Linked DNA regions of Natrinema sp. SYSU A 869. The protein of the gene in region 1 binds, or shares a complex with, the protein of each later gene. Links are inferred from orthologs where the notes say so. Each region holds a gene or a part of one and is shown on either strand. Other genes may lie near its edges.

The links.
Region 2: K6I40_RS13440 (region 1) and rpl7ae share a complex: the UniProt entries of both Methanocaldococcus jannaschii proteins name them as parts of the 50S ribosomal subunit. The link is inferred for Natrinema sp. SYSU A 869 from one-to-one orthologs.

Annotation. Positions count from the first base shown.
Region 1 is NZ_CP082249.1:1,059,594-1,066,884, forward strand. Bases 2,759-5,577 are described here. They hold K6I40_RS13440 (50S ribosomal protein L37ae), read right to left. Parts: upstream 4,392-5,577; coding sequence 4,125-4,391; downstream 2,759-4,124. Other genes in these bases: K6I40_RS13420 (prefoldin subunit beta), read right to left, coding at 2,759-3,007; K6I40_RS13425 (DUF2243 domain-containing protein), read right to left, coding at 3,074-3,616; K6I40_RS13430 (KEOPS complex subunit Pcc1), read right to left, coding at 3,700-3,966; K6I40_RS13435 (DNA-directed RNA polymerase subunit P), read right to left, coding at 3,972-4,106; K6I40_RS13445 (hypothetical protein), read right to left, coding at 4,497-4,703. In the rest of the region: K6I40_RS13405 (LUD domain-containing protein), read left to right, coding at 1-1,677; K6I40_RS13410 (hypothetical protein), read left to right, coding at 1,789-2,232; K6I40_RS13415 (DUF3194 domain-containing protein), read right to left, coding at 2,354-2,608; more of K6I40_RS13420, read right to left, coding at 2,609-2,758; more of K6I40_RS13450, read right to left, coding at 5,578-5,624; 5'/3'-nucleotidase SurE, read right to left, coding at 5,971-6,816; K6I40_RS13460 (zinc ribbon domain-containing protein), read right to left, coding at 6,843-7,291. UniProt on the Methanocaldococcus jannaschii protein: Binds to the 23S rRNA.
Region 2 is NZ_CP082249.1:87,478-94,658, reverse strand. Bases 1,507-4,215 are described here. They hold rpl7ae (50S ribosomal protein L7Ae), read left to right. Parts: upstream 1,507-2,534; coding sequence 2,535-2,897; downstream 2,898-4,215. Other genes in these bases: ndk (nucleoside-diphosphate kinase), read left to right, coding at 3,489-3,953; K6I40_RS08535 (50S ribosomal protein L24e), read left to right, coding at 3,133-3,492; K6I40_RS08540 (30S ribosomal protein S28e), read left to right, coding at 2,909-3,133; K6I40_RS08550 (hypothetical protein), read right to left, coding at 1,507-2,252. Also shown: tRNA(Met) cytidine acetyltransferase TmcA, read right to left, coding at 1-1,141; more of K6I40_RS08550, read right to left, coding at 1,212-1,506; K6I40_RS08525 (hypothetical protein), read left to right, coding at 4,461-4,868; sod (superoxide dismutase), read left to right, coding at 5,086-5,688; K6I40_RS08515 (FAD-binding and (Fe-S)-binding domain-containing protein), read left to right, coding at 5,891-7,181. UniProt on the Methanocaldococcus jannaschii protein: Multifunctional RNA-binding protein that recognizes the K-turn motif in ribosomal RNA, the RNA component of RNase P, box H/ACA, box C/D and box C'/D' sRNAs.

The DNA.
Region 1 (7,291 bases):
GTCGTCGCCGACAGCGGGACGATCACCCTCATCACGAACGAGGGCAACGCCCGCAAGTGCGCGGTCACGCCCGATACCCACATCGCGGTTGCGGGCGTGGAGAAACTTATTCCGTCGCTCCCGGACCTCGAGCCGTTCGTCGATATCATCGCCAAGAGCGCGACAGGCCAGCCGATCTCCCAGTACGTGACGATGCTGACCCCGCCGACGGACTCGCCGACGGTAGACTTCGATCGACCGGACAAGCCGATTACGGCCGGTACCGACGGTTCAGACGACATCGCGGAGACGGCGGACGACACCGGAGACCCGGACCGCGATTTCCACCTCGTCTTGCTTGACAACGGTCGCATGGACATGCGCGAGGACGACCAGCTCCGGGAGACGCTGTACTGCATCCGCTGTGGGGCCTGCTCGAACTCCTGTGCGAACTTCCAGTCCGTCGGTGGCCACGGCTTCGGCGGCGAGACGTATTCGGGCGGGATCGCCACCGGCTGGGAGGCCGGCGTCCACGGTCAGGACTCCGCGGCCGAGTTCAACGACCTCTGTACCGGCTGTACGAACTGTGTCGATGCCTGTCCAGTGAAGATCGATATCCCGTGGATCAACACCGTCGTCCGGGATCGAGTCAACCGGAGCAGCGAGCCCGAGTCCTACGACTTCCTCGTCGACGGGCTCACCCCCGACGAGGAGAACGGTGGCCTCGACCCCGGTAAGCGCTTCTTCGGCAACATCGGCACCGTCGCGAAGGCCGCCAGCGCGACCGCGCCGGTCTCGAACTGGCTCGCCGACGCCGGCCCTGTCCGTGCGCTCCTGGAGCGAACCCTCGGTATCGACCGACGGCGCGACCTGCCGACCTTCCAGCGCGAGTCGCTCGTCGACTGGTTCGAGAGGCGAGGCGGCTTCGCCGCCTCGAGTCAGCGTGCGGAGCGGGCTAACTCCCGGGACCGTGGGGTCGACATCGACCGCGAGGTCGTCCTCTACCCCGACGTCTACACGAACTACGTCGACGTCGACCGCGGGAAGGCCGCCGTCCGGACGCTTGAGGCACTGGGCGTTCCGGTCCGCGTGCCGGACCTGCCCGAGAGTGGGCGTGCGGCGCTTTCCCAGGGGATGATCGCAACGGCGGACCGGCAGGCCAGCCAGCTCTACGCCACGCTGGCAGAAGATTTAGACGCCGGGCGCGACGTGGTCGTCATCGAACCCTCCGATCTGGCGGCCATGCACCGCGAGTACGAGCGCCTGCTGCCCGAGGAATCCTTCGCACGACTCCGGGACGGCAGCTACGAGATCTGCGAGTACGTCTATGGCCTCCTCGAGAACGGAGCCGACTCGGATATGCTGTCGAGTGGCGATGGCGCGGAACCGGTCGCTTACCACTCCCACTGCCAGCAGCGCACGCTCGACCTCGAAGCGCCCACCGTCGCCGTCCTCGAGCGCTGTGGCTACGCGCCCGAAACCTCGAGCGCCGAGTGCTGTGGGATGGCTGGTTCGTTCGGTTACAAACGGGAGTACTACGAGCTCAGTGTGGACGTCGGCGAGCGGCTGGCGGGGGAGGTCGACGGCGCGGAGACCATCGTCGCATCGGGCACCTCGTGTGGCGACCAACTCGAGACGCTGCTCGAGCGGGACGTGTCGCATCCGATCGAGTTACTCGCGCCCGGCGCTCGAGCGTAACGTCGGCGCGCTGCCGGGTCCGGGTCAGACGCCGGTCGGGGTCCGTCCGGAGCGGTGTCGGTCGAACCGGATCCTCCATCGTTACGTGGCGGGAGAAATATCACTCGGGTAATGACTTCGCCATCGATACGCGATCACCTCCGACCGACCGACAGCGACTACCCGGACGGGATCTATCGCGTCGTCGGAACGGGCGACGATACCATCACCCTGCTCCAGGTCGGTGACGCGGACGGTCGACGGGTCACCACCGGAGAGATCGTGACGGTCGACGACGCGGAACTCGAGGCGTTCGAACCGGCCAAAAACCCGGACGGGAACCGACGGCTCGGAGCGAGCGTGATTTCGAGCCTCGAGATACTCTACTGGCGGTTTCGCGCCTTCGGGCAGCAACTGGCAGCGCACCCGTTCCCGACCGCCGTCGCCGCGGCGCTCGTCGCGATGGGCTACGCCGGTGACTCGATCGGGCCGCTCTCGGAAACCGCCGCGAGCGTGGCGCTGTTCGCCGGTGTCGTCTCCCTCGCATACGTCGGTAGCGGGTATCTAAGTCGGTAGCGTCCGCGCTGCTCGGAGACGGGTCTCCGACTCGGTCACGTTCGGAGCCCGACAGGAAATAGCCGGTCGCCACCCGTCGGTGAGTGATCGACACCGTGAGACGGACCTCGAGACCGTTCCGCTACCCTTCGAACAGCTCGTCGACCGCGTGCCGCGCCGCGAGCGCGGCGTCGTCAGCGACCTGTTCGGGGTCGGCCTCGTCGTCGTCCTCGGGCGCGTTGAGGTAGACGTCGACCTCGAGGATGCCGTCCTCGAAGACGACGGTCACGTCGTAATCGCGCACGTCGGACTGTTTGTACTGTGAAAAGATGACGCCTTCCGCGGCGTCCGAGGCCGTCTGGACGACGGTCTCGTCCGTCGGCTCGTCAGTCGACATTTACGCGCCGCCAGCGCCCGGGCCGCCGGGGCCGGCCGGACCGCCGCCCATGCCGCCACCGCCGAGCATGTCCTCGAGCTCCTCCTGGAGGCTCTCGAACTGGTCCTGAACGCGCTCTTCCTGCTTCTCGAGGGTCTCGAGACGGATCTCGAGGGAGTCGACCTTCTCCTCAAGGTCCTCTTCGGCCTGATCGTAGTCGGTCTCGACGAGGAGTTCGCCGACGTTTCGGTACATCGTCGTTCCCTCGTCGATGTTCTCGAGCTCGTCGAGGGCGTTCTGTGCCTCGGTGAGACCCGATTCCGCTTCCTGTTTCTGGACGGCGACTTCCTGTGCCGTCTCCTGCAGGTCCTGTAGCTGCTCGATTTTCTCTTGTGCTTCCGGTGGCAGGTTTCCTTGCATATCTCGACCGTCGCCCTCCGGACTGATAAAGCCAAGCTTTGTCTTCCGTCCCGGCGGCCCAGATCCCTATCCGCGTCCGCCCGTCGCGACCGTCTCGTCGCCGGTCGTCGGCGTCGTGGCGCTGTCGGTCCGGATCACGAGATACCCGCCACCGAGGAAGAGCGCACCCCAGAGCAGGAAGAGCGCGTCCCAGAGGACGATCGGTCCCGGTCCGGCGGGCCAGACGTGATGAATCCCGAGCAGTTGGTGATTCACGAGCCCTTCGAGGAGGTTGAAGACGCCCCAGCCCATGATCACCGCACCCAGCAGCGTCCGTCCGGAGTCGGGAACCGAATGAAAGCGCCACGCCCGCGAGAGTAGTACGACGCCGATGATGGTGAACACGTACGTCGCGAGGTGAAAGAGCCCGTCGGCCAGCACGTTGAGCTCGAGATCGGTCGCAACGCTCGAGTCCGGGTAGGACGACAGCATATGGTGGATCTGGAGGATCTGATGGAAGACGATGCCGTCGAAGAAGCCGCCTAACCCGAGTCCGAGCGCGAGGCCGGCGATCACCAGCGGCTTGGCATCCCGCCGCAGCCCGAGCCACGTTCCGTTCCGGTCGGCCATACGGCGGGTTCGGCGACGACGACGAAGACCGCGTTGCCTGCCGGTACAGGGATGGCGCGATGCGCTCAGTCGAGACTCCCCGTTTACTGGGACGCGAGAATAGCCTCGCCGGCGTCAGCGGTCCGTTCGGCGACATCGACCAACGAAAACCAGGTGTTCAGCGCTGCTCGAAGGGCGATAACGTCCTCGGCGGCAATGTCGATGCAAACGCGCGAGCCGTCCCGCTCGAGGGTCGTCTGCGATCGCTCGTCGTCGATCTCGCCGATTTCGCGGGTGACGCTCGCGGCGACGAGTTCGGCACGCGACGAGGTCTCGTAGTCGAACTCGAGGGTCGCGTCGTGAGAAGACACGCCGGTTACTGGACGCCGACTTCCTTGACGTCGCGGCTGCGTTCCTTCAGGAGTACGCGGTGGCCGCAGTAGGGACAGCGGACGCCGCCGTACTCGTCGAGCTGGACGTCGCGTTTACAGCGGGAGCATTTGTAACTCATACTGGGTCTCGAAACGCGTTATTCGTCGTCGTCCTCTGCGAGAGCAGCGCGGATGGAGCGCTGAACGGTACGGCCGGCGGGGGTCTCCGGACGGTACGCGCCGCCGGTGAAGACCTTGCCAGTCTCCTCGTTCTTCCAGATGCCAGTGCCGACGCGGGTGACGTCGTCGCCGTCGACTTCGGCGTTCTGCATGTCATCTTCGATCTCGCTGACGCGACGTCGGGCGACGCGGCCGTAGCGGGCACCGAACCGACCAGCGCTACCGACCTCTCCTTTGTTGGCCATAGTGGTCCACTCTATCGCCAGCGGATTCTTAAACCTGTTGAGTCGCGACGGTTCCCGCAGTCCTGATGGCTCCGGCGGGCTGACTGGCCCGTCGCCGGTCTCCGATCAGGAGTCGCCGATCCGCTCGGCGACCGGCCACGCGAGTAGTTCCAGGAAGACGAGCGCGAGCGCGGCGAGGTAGCCGGCGATCGCGAGCGGCGCAGTGAGCAGTCCCATGCCGACGCCTGGGGCCGCAAGCAGCGTACGAACGGCGAGGCCGCTCACCGCTAACAGCGGGATCAGGGTTAGGACGGCGTCTGGTCGCTCGACCATGGCTAATTATATCTAATTACGGCCGGGCCGTTAAGGCTCGGACAACCAGCAGGAACTGACACTTCCATCGACTCGTTACAATATTTGCTGCGGGACTCCCTGCTGCGGAACCGATATCGGCGGTTGGCAGTCCAAAACGCTGACTCGAACGGGCAGTGGCTACTGGAATTCCGAGTCGGCGAGCACGTCGTTGAGATCGTCCCGGATTCGCTCTCCCATCTCCCGGTCGCGAGCGGTCGTCACGACGCGGTTTTCCTGTACGCTCGAGCCGTTCCGGAGGAGCATTCGAACGTTGCCGCCATCGTCGGCGCGAGTCACTTTCGCGCGCATGCCCGACTGAGAGCCCTTCCCGCCGGCGTCGATGGGCCCGGGGATCACCTTCTTGACGTGGGGGTGGTCCGCGACAGTGTGGATGGCTCGCATCCCCGTTCGGCCGCCGATGAGCGTCGAGTGACTGCCGCTGATCTTCTCGGCCGGCGGCGTCTCGACGACATCGAGCGCGCGATTTCCGCGGCGCTCGAGGACCGCCCGAACGGGATCGTCGTCGTCGACGCGGTAGAAGGGGTGATGGATGTCCTCCCGGACGGCGCGAATGACCGTTCGCACGCCGCCGGCGTAGACCTCTTCAGGACGCTTCCGGCGGATCTCGTCGCCGATCAGTCCGGCGAAGTTTCGGAGTTCGATGGGTTCGTTCTCGCCGTCTTCGGGCGTTGTCGTAATCGCCGTCTCGCCGAGCACCTGCTCGTCTGCATCGATCTCGGCGTCTCTCGCTGTCGGCTCGTCGGGCTCGTCAGCGAGCATCGTGATGGTCGCCCTATCGCGCGCCGCCTCGAGGACGATTGCCTCGGTGTTGGTCTCTCGACAGACCAGACAGAAGTCCCCGGGTTTCTCGAGCGGCGATGCGCAGTGGCGACACTCCATAGTCGTTCTTGGCGGGACGGATGTAAAACAGGTCTGTTTCCGACCGGACGCGGTAGTCGTCGGTCGGACACCGCTTGAACGGACCGAAATTCAGTTCCCAGAGAGTACAACTCGGACCGACGCCGAGTCCGGATTAGCCGCTCCCGTCCGCATCGTCTCGTCGCTCCCGACCGCTCTCCGTGACGCCGTCACGTTACCTCGATATCGGTGAGACACACTGCCGTCTTCTCGCCCGTACTGCTTCCGAGAGCGACGGCTCCGAGCCAGCGTTCGATTGGATATCCCTTGGAACTGACTCCCTAAATGGTGTGGCTTTGAAATACCAGGAGACCATGACCGTCAGTCATTACAGGATTCGATCGAAGACGTTCTGCACCGGCTCCGTATCGACGACGTCGTAGGGAACCCGAAGTGGGGAGATCGATACCGCTTCCTCGAGCACGGCGTGGCGGTCGGTGTCCTCGCCGTCGGGAATGTCCCGGTTCGACATCTGTTGCCAGAGGCGGTTAGTCAACTGAAACGCGCCGTCCTCGAACGCCGCGTCCATCTCGTAGACTTCGGTCGGGCGCGTAATCGCGAAGCCGTTGGGCTCGCAATCCGGTCGGGGGACGTTGACGTTCAGGTAGTCCACCCGATCGAACAGGCCGGTGCCGGGTGTGGCGCTGACGAGATCGGCAGTGATCTCACCCGCTCGTTCGAAGTCCGCGGGCTCGAGGTCGTCATCGTAGCCCAGCGTGTCCATCGAGACAGCGATCGATGGAGTCTCGAGGAAGGCAGCCTCCATGGCGGCGCTGACGGTTCCCGATCGAGAGAAGACGTAGGCCCCGAGGTTCGCGCCAGAGTTACAGCCGGAGACGACGATATCGGGTTCGGGCTCGAGGCCTTTCGTGCCGACGATGGCGCAGTCATAGGGAGTGCCGTCGACGGCGTACCCGAGTTCGTGGTCGGTGTGAGGGACCGGCGAGGTGAACGAGTCCGTCTCTAGGTCCAGCGAGAAGTCGTCAGCATCGTCGCGCGACGACCTCGTCCGGCCGTAGGAGAGTGATCGGCCGACCGCGCTCCGATTCCGGTCGGGCGCGACAACGGTGACCGTGCCGACCGCTGAGAGGGCGTCGTACAGTGCCCGGATGCCGGGCGCGTCGATTCCGTCGTCGTTCGTCAGGAGAATATGGGGTTCCGAGTCCAGGTCCATTGGCTGGTCGTTCGATAGCGGGCGAGCTACGTAGCAGTTCGGTTCCCGGACGATGACCGACTGACCGTGTCCGCGAGTTTCGTCCCGCAGGCCGGACAGTACCGCGAGCCGTCGGCGACTAGCGCATCACAGTCGGGACAGGCTAGACTCTCGTCCGGGTCGGCGACGGCCTCGAGGGCCTCGCCACAGGACGGGCAGTAGTCGGCCGACATCGGGACATCCGCGCCGCAGTTCGGACAGCCGGTGGCGTCCTCCCAGAGAACGCGACGCTTCGATTTCGAGATGTAGTTGTACGCGCCCCACACAACATTGCCAAGTCCCATCGAGAACCAGAACGTCAGGACCGCGACCAGAATGTGCGAGACGACCGAACCGAACTCCCGGTCGACCATCACGACACGATCCGGCGTCTCCTCCTCGATCGCCCAGCCCTGCGCCACGAGGTCATCGATCTCTCGTTGCAGCCGTTTACTGT
Region 2 (7,181 bases), 970 kb from region 1 along the record:
GGTCGCCCGCTGCGTAGCGGATCGGCTCGACGAGCGTGCAGTCGGTCACCGCGTGATCACTCTCCGAGAGCCGATCCCGGAAGCGGACCGAAAAGCCCCGCCCTGCGCCCTCATAGCCGTGGATCGTCGTCGCGAAGGCGACCCGATCCGCCGCGAGTAACGACTCGAGCGTCGCGACCGGCAGCGCCGCGGCCTCGTCGACGATGACGACGTCCGCTGACTCGAGGCTTTTGATGGCCGCGGTCGGCTCGAGGAATTCGATCGAGCCACCGGCGGCTGTCTCGATCCGATGGGGTCCGACGGTCGCACCGTCGCCCTCGAGCGCCTCGCAGAGTTCCCCCGCCCGATCGAACAGTTCCGCCGCGTTTCGGGCGTCAGGAGCGGTTACCAGGACGTTCTCGCCGTCGAGAGCGAACGCTCCCGCGGCCAGCCCGGCAGCGCTTGATTTGCCGCGGCCGCGATCGGCCTCGAGCACAACGGCCTGTTCGGCCTCACGAAGCGACTCGAAAGCGGCGACGGCGTCGACCTGATCGGCCGTGAGACAGGCCTCGTAGGCGGCGACCGGAAATCGGTGGTCCGGGGGCGGAGTCGGGGTATCCGTTGCCAGCCGCGGGGCTGGATCGGTCAGCCCATCGGCCTCGAGTCGATCGGTCTCGAGGTCGACGATCGCGATGCCGCGGTGTGCCCGCAGCGTCCCGACGAGGCGGCGTTTGAATCGGCTGGTGACGTCGTCCAGTTCGAACGGTGGGATGGCGAGCGATTCGTCGAACGCGCCGCGGCGGTCCGGCCACGCCTCGAGAGCCGGCGTCAGCAAAACGAGCAGGCCGCCACCGTCAACCGCGCCGGTGACTTTGCCGAGCGCGTTCGGCTGGAGACCGTCGTGGACATCGACGGCAATCACATCCCGTGTCGTCCCGAGGAGCTCGCTCGCGTTGACCTGTGAGAACTGTTCGCAGCGGAGTCTGTTGTCGGGACCGACCAGCGTCGTACCAGTGATCGGCACCGAGAGAGCATCGAGAATCGACTCGAGGGCGTCGTATCCGCGCTCGCGGTCGCCGGCGAGAACGAGTAGCCGGCGTTCGTTGACCCGTTGGGCTTCCTCGCGGAGTGACTCGGCGAGGCCGACGGCATCGACATCCATGTGTTCGGCTTGGGTCCTCGAGAGTAATAGGCCACGGAACGCCGACGACCGGACCGAAAGTCGAGGACGGCTATCGGCGAAACGGATCCGACGGACGTAGATACCACATTGCTTGCCCGGGGGTGTGATGGTGCCAGTGATCGTCGTCGAAGAACCCCGGATTTCGCCATCGGAACCGGCCGTTCGCCGTGTACGAGAACGGTTCGGGGAGTTCGGGCACGGTCACGACGGCCCGCTGGCACGCGGTGAACGATCGGTGGGCCGCATCACTCGTGGGGTGAAACGAGTGGTCCGCCGCGTCCTCGGAGCGGTCGCCTCGAGTTCGGATCTCGACCTTATCGGCCGGATGCGCGGCGGTATCGACGCCCTCGAGTCGCTGATCGAAGTGATCGACGAGTCGGACGGTATCGGCGTCGAACCCGTCGCGACCGCCGACGATAGTCGCCGTCGTCTCGAGAACGAGCCACGCGCGCTTGGGCCCGGTCGCCACCTGAACGCGGTCCCACCGATCGAATCCGCCGGGCCGGGTCCGACTTCGGATTCGCGAGGCCCCAACGGGAGTCAGCGAGTCGGCGGCGTTCGCCGGAACAGCGGCCAACGAATCAATTCCGGCACAGTCGCTACCGCCTGTCGAGAACGTTTCACCGAGTGCCCATGGGAGTTCGTCCGGGACGGAAACGTCGGTGTAGACATGCGTCTCGAGGCGTGTCGAGTGGGGAACGGCGGCGACCACGTTCATGTCGGCACTCCAGCTATCACTGCAGAATCCGTACGACCGTCCGTCTGCGTCACACGCCCGTTCGACCGTCAACCGGGCGTCTTCGCCGACGACGGCAACGATCGTCTCCGCTGCGAGCGCCGATCTCACTGTCTCCTCATCCTCGGTCGCAGCGAAGACGGCGAGATCGGCATCGGTCGGGTCGTTAACCCGCCTGACGTCGTCGACTCGTATCGTGACGGCGTCGGCGACGAAGATTGATTTTCCTCGCAGTCGCCGCGCGGGGGACTCGGCCGTCCGTGAACTGTTAGAGGGAGCACCACAACCGGCAGCGACACCGGCGAATCCGGTCACGGCCGCTGCGAGGAGGGCACGGCGGGAGCGTCGGGGCATACGCCCCTTATCTGTCGGAATCGAAATATATCTGTGGATACCCGGCGCGGTCGTCTCCGAAACCGCGTTCGCTCCGATCGATCCGTCTATGGGTATCGATCGCACGGCTTCGTACGTTTGAACACGCTTTTAAGGGGGGCAACGCTATTCGAGTGTACACCCTACGCGGGGTTGATGATGCTCCTAGCTTTACAGGACTCCGCCGGGATCGGCCCGGCACGGGCACCCAGTGCCCGGACGGCAGGGGAGCGCGAGCCCACGTGTAGGAGAGGTGAACAACCAATGTCAGTTTACGTAACCACCGACATCCCAGCCGACCTCGCTGACGACGCTCTCGAAGCGCTCGAGGTCGCACGAGACACAGGCCGAGTAAAGAAAGGAACGAACGAAACCACAAAGGCGATCGAGCGCGGCAACGCCGAGCTCGTCTACGTCGCCGAGGACGTCTCCCCGGAGGAGATCGTCATGCATCTCCCCGAACTCGCCGAGGAAAAGGGAATTCCCGTCGTCTTCATCGAGACGCAGGACGACGTCGGCCACGCAGCCGGCCTCGAGGTCGGCTCGGCCGCCGCGGCGGTCGTCGATGCCGGCGAGGCGGAAGATGACGTCGAGGACATCGCCGATAAGGTCGAGGACCTCGACTGAGGTGATCAGAGATGAGTGCTGAAGAGGAAGAAAGCGGCTCTACGCCCGCCGAGGTCATCGAGATCGTCGGCAAGACCGGCATGCACGGCGAAGCCATGCAGGTCAAATGCCGAATCAAGGAGGGCGAGAACCAGGGACGCATCATCACCCGTAACTGCCTCGGGCCGGTCCGCGAAGGAGACGTACTCCAGCTCCGCGAGACCGCCCGCGAGGCCGACTCCATCGGAGGACAATAATGGTCGAGAAACGAACCTGCGACTACACGGGCGAAGAGATCGAACCCGGCACGGGCATCATGTACGTCCAGACGGACGGCACCGTGCTCCACTTCGTCGACTCCAAGGCGGAGAAAAACTTCAAGCTCGGGCGCGAACCGCGCGACCTCGAGTGGACCGAAGAAGGTCGTCGCGGCAAGGGTCCCACACAGGCCGACACGCCTTCCGACGAGGAAGCCGACCAGACCGAGCAGGTCGAGGCCGGCGAAGACGAGGACCTTGAGACGGAAGCCGAAGCCGTCGACGACGACGAGGAAGACGTGCCCGCCGGGGACGAAACCGTCGACGAGACCGAGGAGTCCGAGGCCGAAGAAGCATGAGCGATCACGAACGCACCTTCGTGATGGTCAAGCCCGACGCCTTCGGGCGCGGACTGGTGGGCGAAGTCGTCTCTCGACTTGAGGACCGCGGGCTCAAGCTCGTCGGTATCAAGGTCGAGAACATGCCCCGTGCACGAGCGGAAGAGCACTACAGCGAACACGAGGACAAGCCGTTCTATGACGGCCTCGTAGACTTTATCACCTCGGGACCGGTCGTCCCGATGGTCTGGGAGGGCCAGGACGTGACCCGACAGGTCCGCCAGATGATCGGTGAAACCGACCCGCTCGAGGCCGACCCCGGGACGATCCGGGGCGACTATGCGCTCGATCTCGGTCGGAACGTCGTTCACGCCGCCGACCACGAGGACGAGGGCGCGAATGAACGCGAAATCGGAATCCACTTCGACGACGACGAGCTGATCGACTACGATCAGCACGACGCTGAGTGGCTCTACGAATAACTCCCTCGACGCACCCACGGTAACGGTTCGGACGTCACCGGGCTGCGTTGTGACGAGGATGATTCGCTCCATCGATTCTTCTCAACGGACTCAATTCGAGAGTGGGAACGCTGCGACCGATCTCTCGCGGCCGATCGTCTGCCACTCCATCGGACTCTGCTCCGTGTTCGAGACGAGGCAGCGGTCGATTTCTCAATCCGAAACATACGCCGACTTGGATTCGGAATGAAACGAACCGTTTCGACAGATGCTGGACTAGTCAGACTGAGCAGCGGTCCAAATCGTGAGTATTCGATGCCGTCTCCCCGTTGCCCGCTTCGTTGAAATTCAGCTACGTACCGCTTTACGGCTTTAGCGGTAGTATCTGTGAAACCTATCCGTTAGGATCGTCGAGATAGTGTAATATTTAACACAGGTATTTTCTAGGGAGACGTAAGGTCTAATGTGACGGCTGTTGAAGGGATCCGTGGTGGTTTCGAATGGTAACACACGGTAGGTGGTTTGTGGATGCGTGAAACGGAGGGAGCGGCCACGTTGACAGCGGACGTGACGCCGTCGCTGGACCTCGTTTTCGATCTGCTTTCGAACAGTCGACGACGATACGTCCTCTACTATCTCAACGATCAGTCGGATGGTGTCGCAACGATTGAAGACCTCACCGAGAGCGTTATCACCCTCGAGGAGGTGACGGTGCGTGGCGACGCGGACGAGGAGTCGACCGCGAGTTTGACGGCCGGCCACGACTCGCCGGACCAGCAAGCCGAGGTCCAGATGGAACTCCAACACATCCACCTGCCGAAACTCGAGGATGCGGGAGTTCTCGAACAAGATCGGCGTAGCGAGACGGTTCGGTACTGGAGCCAACCGTCGCTCGAGGAATGGCTCGAGCACGCACATCACAAGGAATTCGAGTAATTCGAGAAGAGCGGTACTATCGTCGTAGCAGCGGTCACGCGACGGTGGTCGATACCGATTGGGGTTGCTGAAAGATTTAATACTCAGTCCGTGGTTGGTCCACTGAAGTGTCGGTAAATCGCGAGACGGGACGGCCGTGTCTTTATGAGGTGTGATATCGTCTCACTCCTCAAAACTTAACAGGCGAGATACCGATACAGAACGTGAGGTGCATACTATGGCTGATCAGGAACTTCCACCACTGCCGTACGATTACGACGCGCTCGAACCGGCTCTATCCGAGCAGGTACTGACCTGGCATCACGACACCCACCATCAGGGGTATGTCAACGGTCTCAACTCCGCCGAGGAGACCCTCGCGGAAAACCGTGAGGAGGGCGACTTCGGCTCGACGCCTGGAGCCCTCAAAAACGTCACCCACAACGGCTGTGGCCACTATCTCCACACGCTGTTTTGGGAGAACATGTCCCCCAACGGCGGCGGCGAGCCGGAAGGCGACCTCGCCGACCGCATCGAGGAGGACTTCGGTTCCTACGAGGGTTGGAAGGGCGAGTTCGAGGCCGCTGCCGGTGCCGCCGGCGGCTGGGCGCTGCTGGTATACGACCCGGTTGCGAAGCAGCTTCGCAACATCGCGGTCGACAAACACGACCAAGGTGCACTCTGGGGATCCCACCCCGTCCTCGCGCTGGACGTCTGGGAGCACTCCTACTACTACGACTACGGTCCGGACCGCGGAGACTTCATCGACGCCTTCTTCGACGTCGTCAACTGGGAGAAGGCCGAAGAAGAGTACGAGAAGTGTCTCGGCCACTTCGAGTAAGCCCGTCAGCAGCGTAAGCGACGAAATCAGTCGATCTCGACTTTTATCGCCGGTCGTGTCACGGAGACAGTATCAGTGGTCAGTATCGCTCGAACGGGCCACGTCCCATCCGGTCGAGTGGACAGCCGACGCGACCCGAGTTCACATGTAGTGTGAGTAACTATCATGGTTTAACTGCGTGTGTACCGACCACACACCACATATGGCCGCCGAGGACAGTAGCGCCGACGCGATGGTTGAGGATCGGGACCAGCAGCGACAGCAACCGCCGCTCGAGGCGGAGCCGGAAGCTGTCGGCGGAGCACTCGCGGCCGACCTTCGAGCCGCCTGTGAGGGGGACGTACGGTTCGACGAGTACACGCGCGTCCTCTACGCGACCGACGGCAGTATCTACGGCGCACAGCCCGCGGGCGTCGTCTTCCCCCAGGATACTGACGATGTCCGCGACGCGATGCGTGTCGCAGCCGACCACGGCGCGCCGATTCTGCCACGCGGCGCGGGCTCGTCACTCGCTGGCCAGACGGTCGGCCCCGGCTGTGTCGTGCTCGATCTGTCACGACATATGGACGGGATTCTCGAGATCGATCCGGACGAGCGGACAGCTGTCGTCCAGCCGGGCGTGGTTCAGGACGATCTCGACGCCGCACTCGAGCCTGATGGCCTCCGATTCGCGCCCGATCCGGCCTCCTCGAATCGGGCGACGATCGGCGGTGGGATCGGAAATAATTCGACGGGCGCACACTCGGTACGATACGGTATTACGGACGCCTACGTCGACGAGTGCGAGGTCGTCCTCGCGGACGGGTCGCTGATCCACACTCGAGATGTCGTCCTCGACAGTCCCGAATGGGACCGAATCGTCTCCAAGGACGACCGCGAGGCCGAAATCTACCGGACAGTACGCGCTCTCGTCGAGGACAACGCCACGGAGATCGAGGAGCGGTATCCGGACCTCAAGCGGAGTGTCAGCGGGTATAACCTACAGAAGGTGATTCGAACCGATCTAGAGGGCGAGGCGGCGACGGCCGCCTCGGAAAACCGGGCGGGCGAAGCCCGCGAGGAGGGGGAGCGAATCATCAACCTCTCCAAACTGCTCGTGGGGGCCGAAGGAACCCTCGGGGTCGTCGTCGAAGCCACGCTCTCGCTCGTGACCCAGCCAGACGAAACCGCACTGGCCGTCTACTGCTACGACGACCTCCTCGAGGCGCTTGCGGCCGTTCCAGAGGCGCTCAAACTCGAGGCCAGCGCGGTCGAACTCATGGACCGGGAGGTGTTCCGACTGGCCGCGGAGTCGGCGGAGTACGCCGAGTACGCGGAGCCGATTCCGGCGGGGACCGAGGCGGCATTGATGCTCGAGTTCGACTCCGAAGTGGTCGAGGACCTGCCGGACGCGATCGCGACCGCAACGACTGATCTCGTCGGCAGCGGGGACGCGTTCGGCTCGATCAAGGCATTCTCGCCAGCCAAGCAGGAGCGACTCTGGAAGCTCCGGA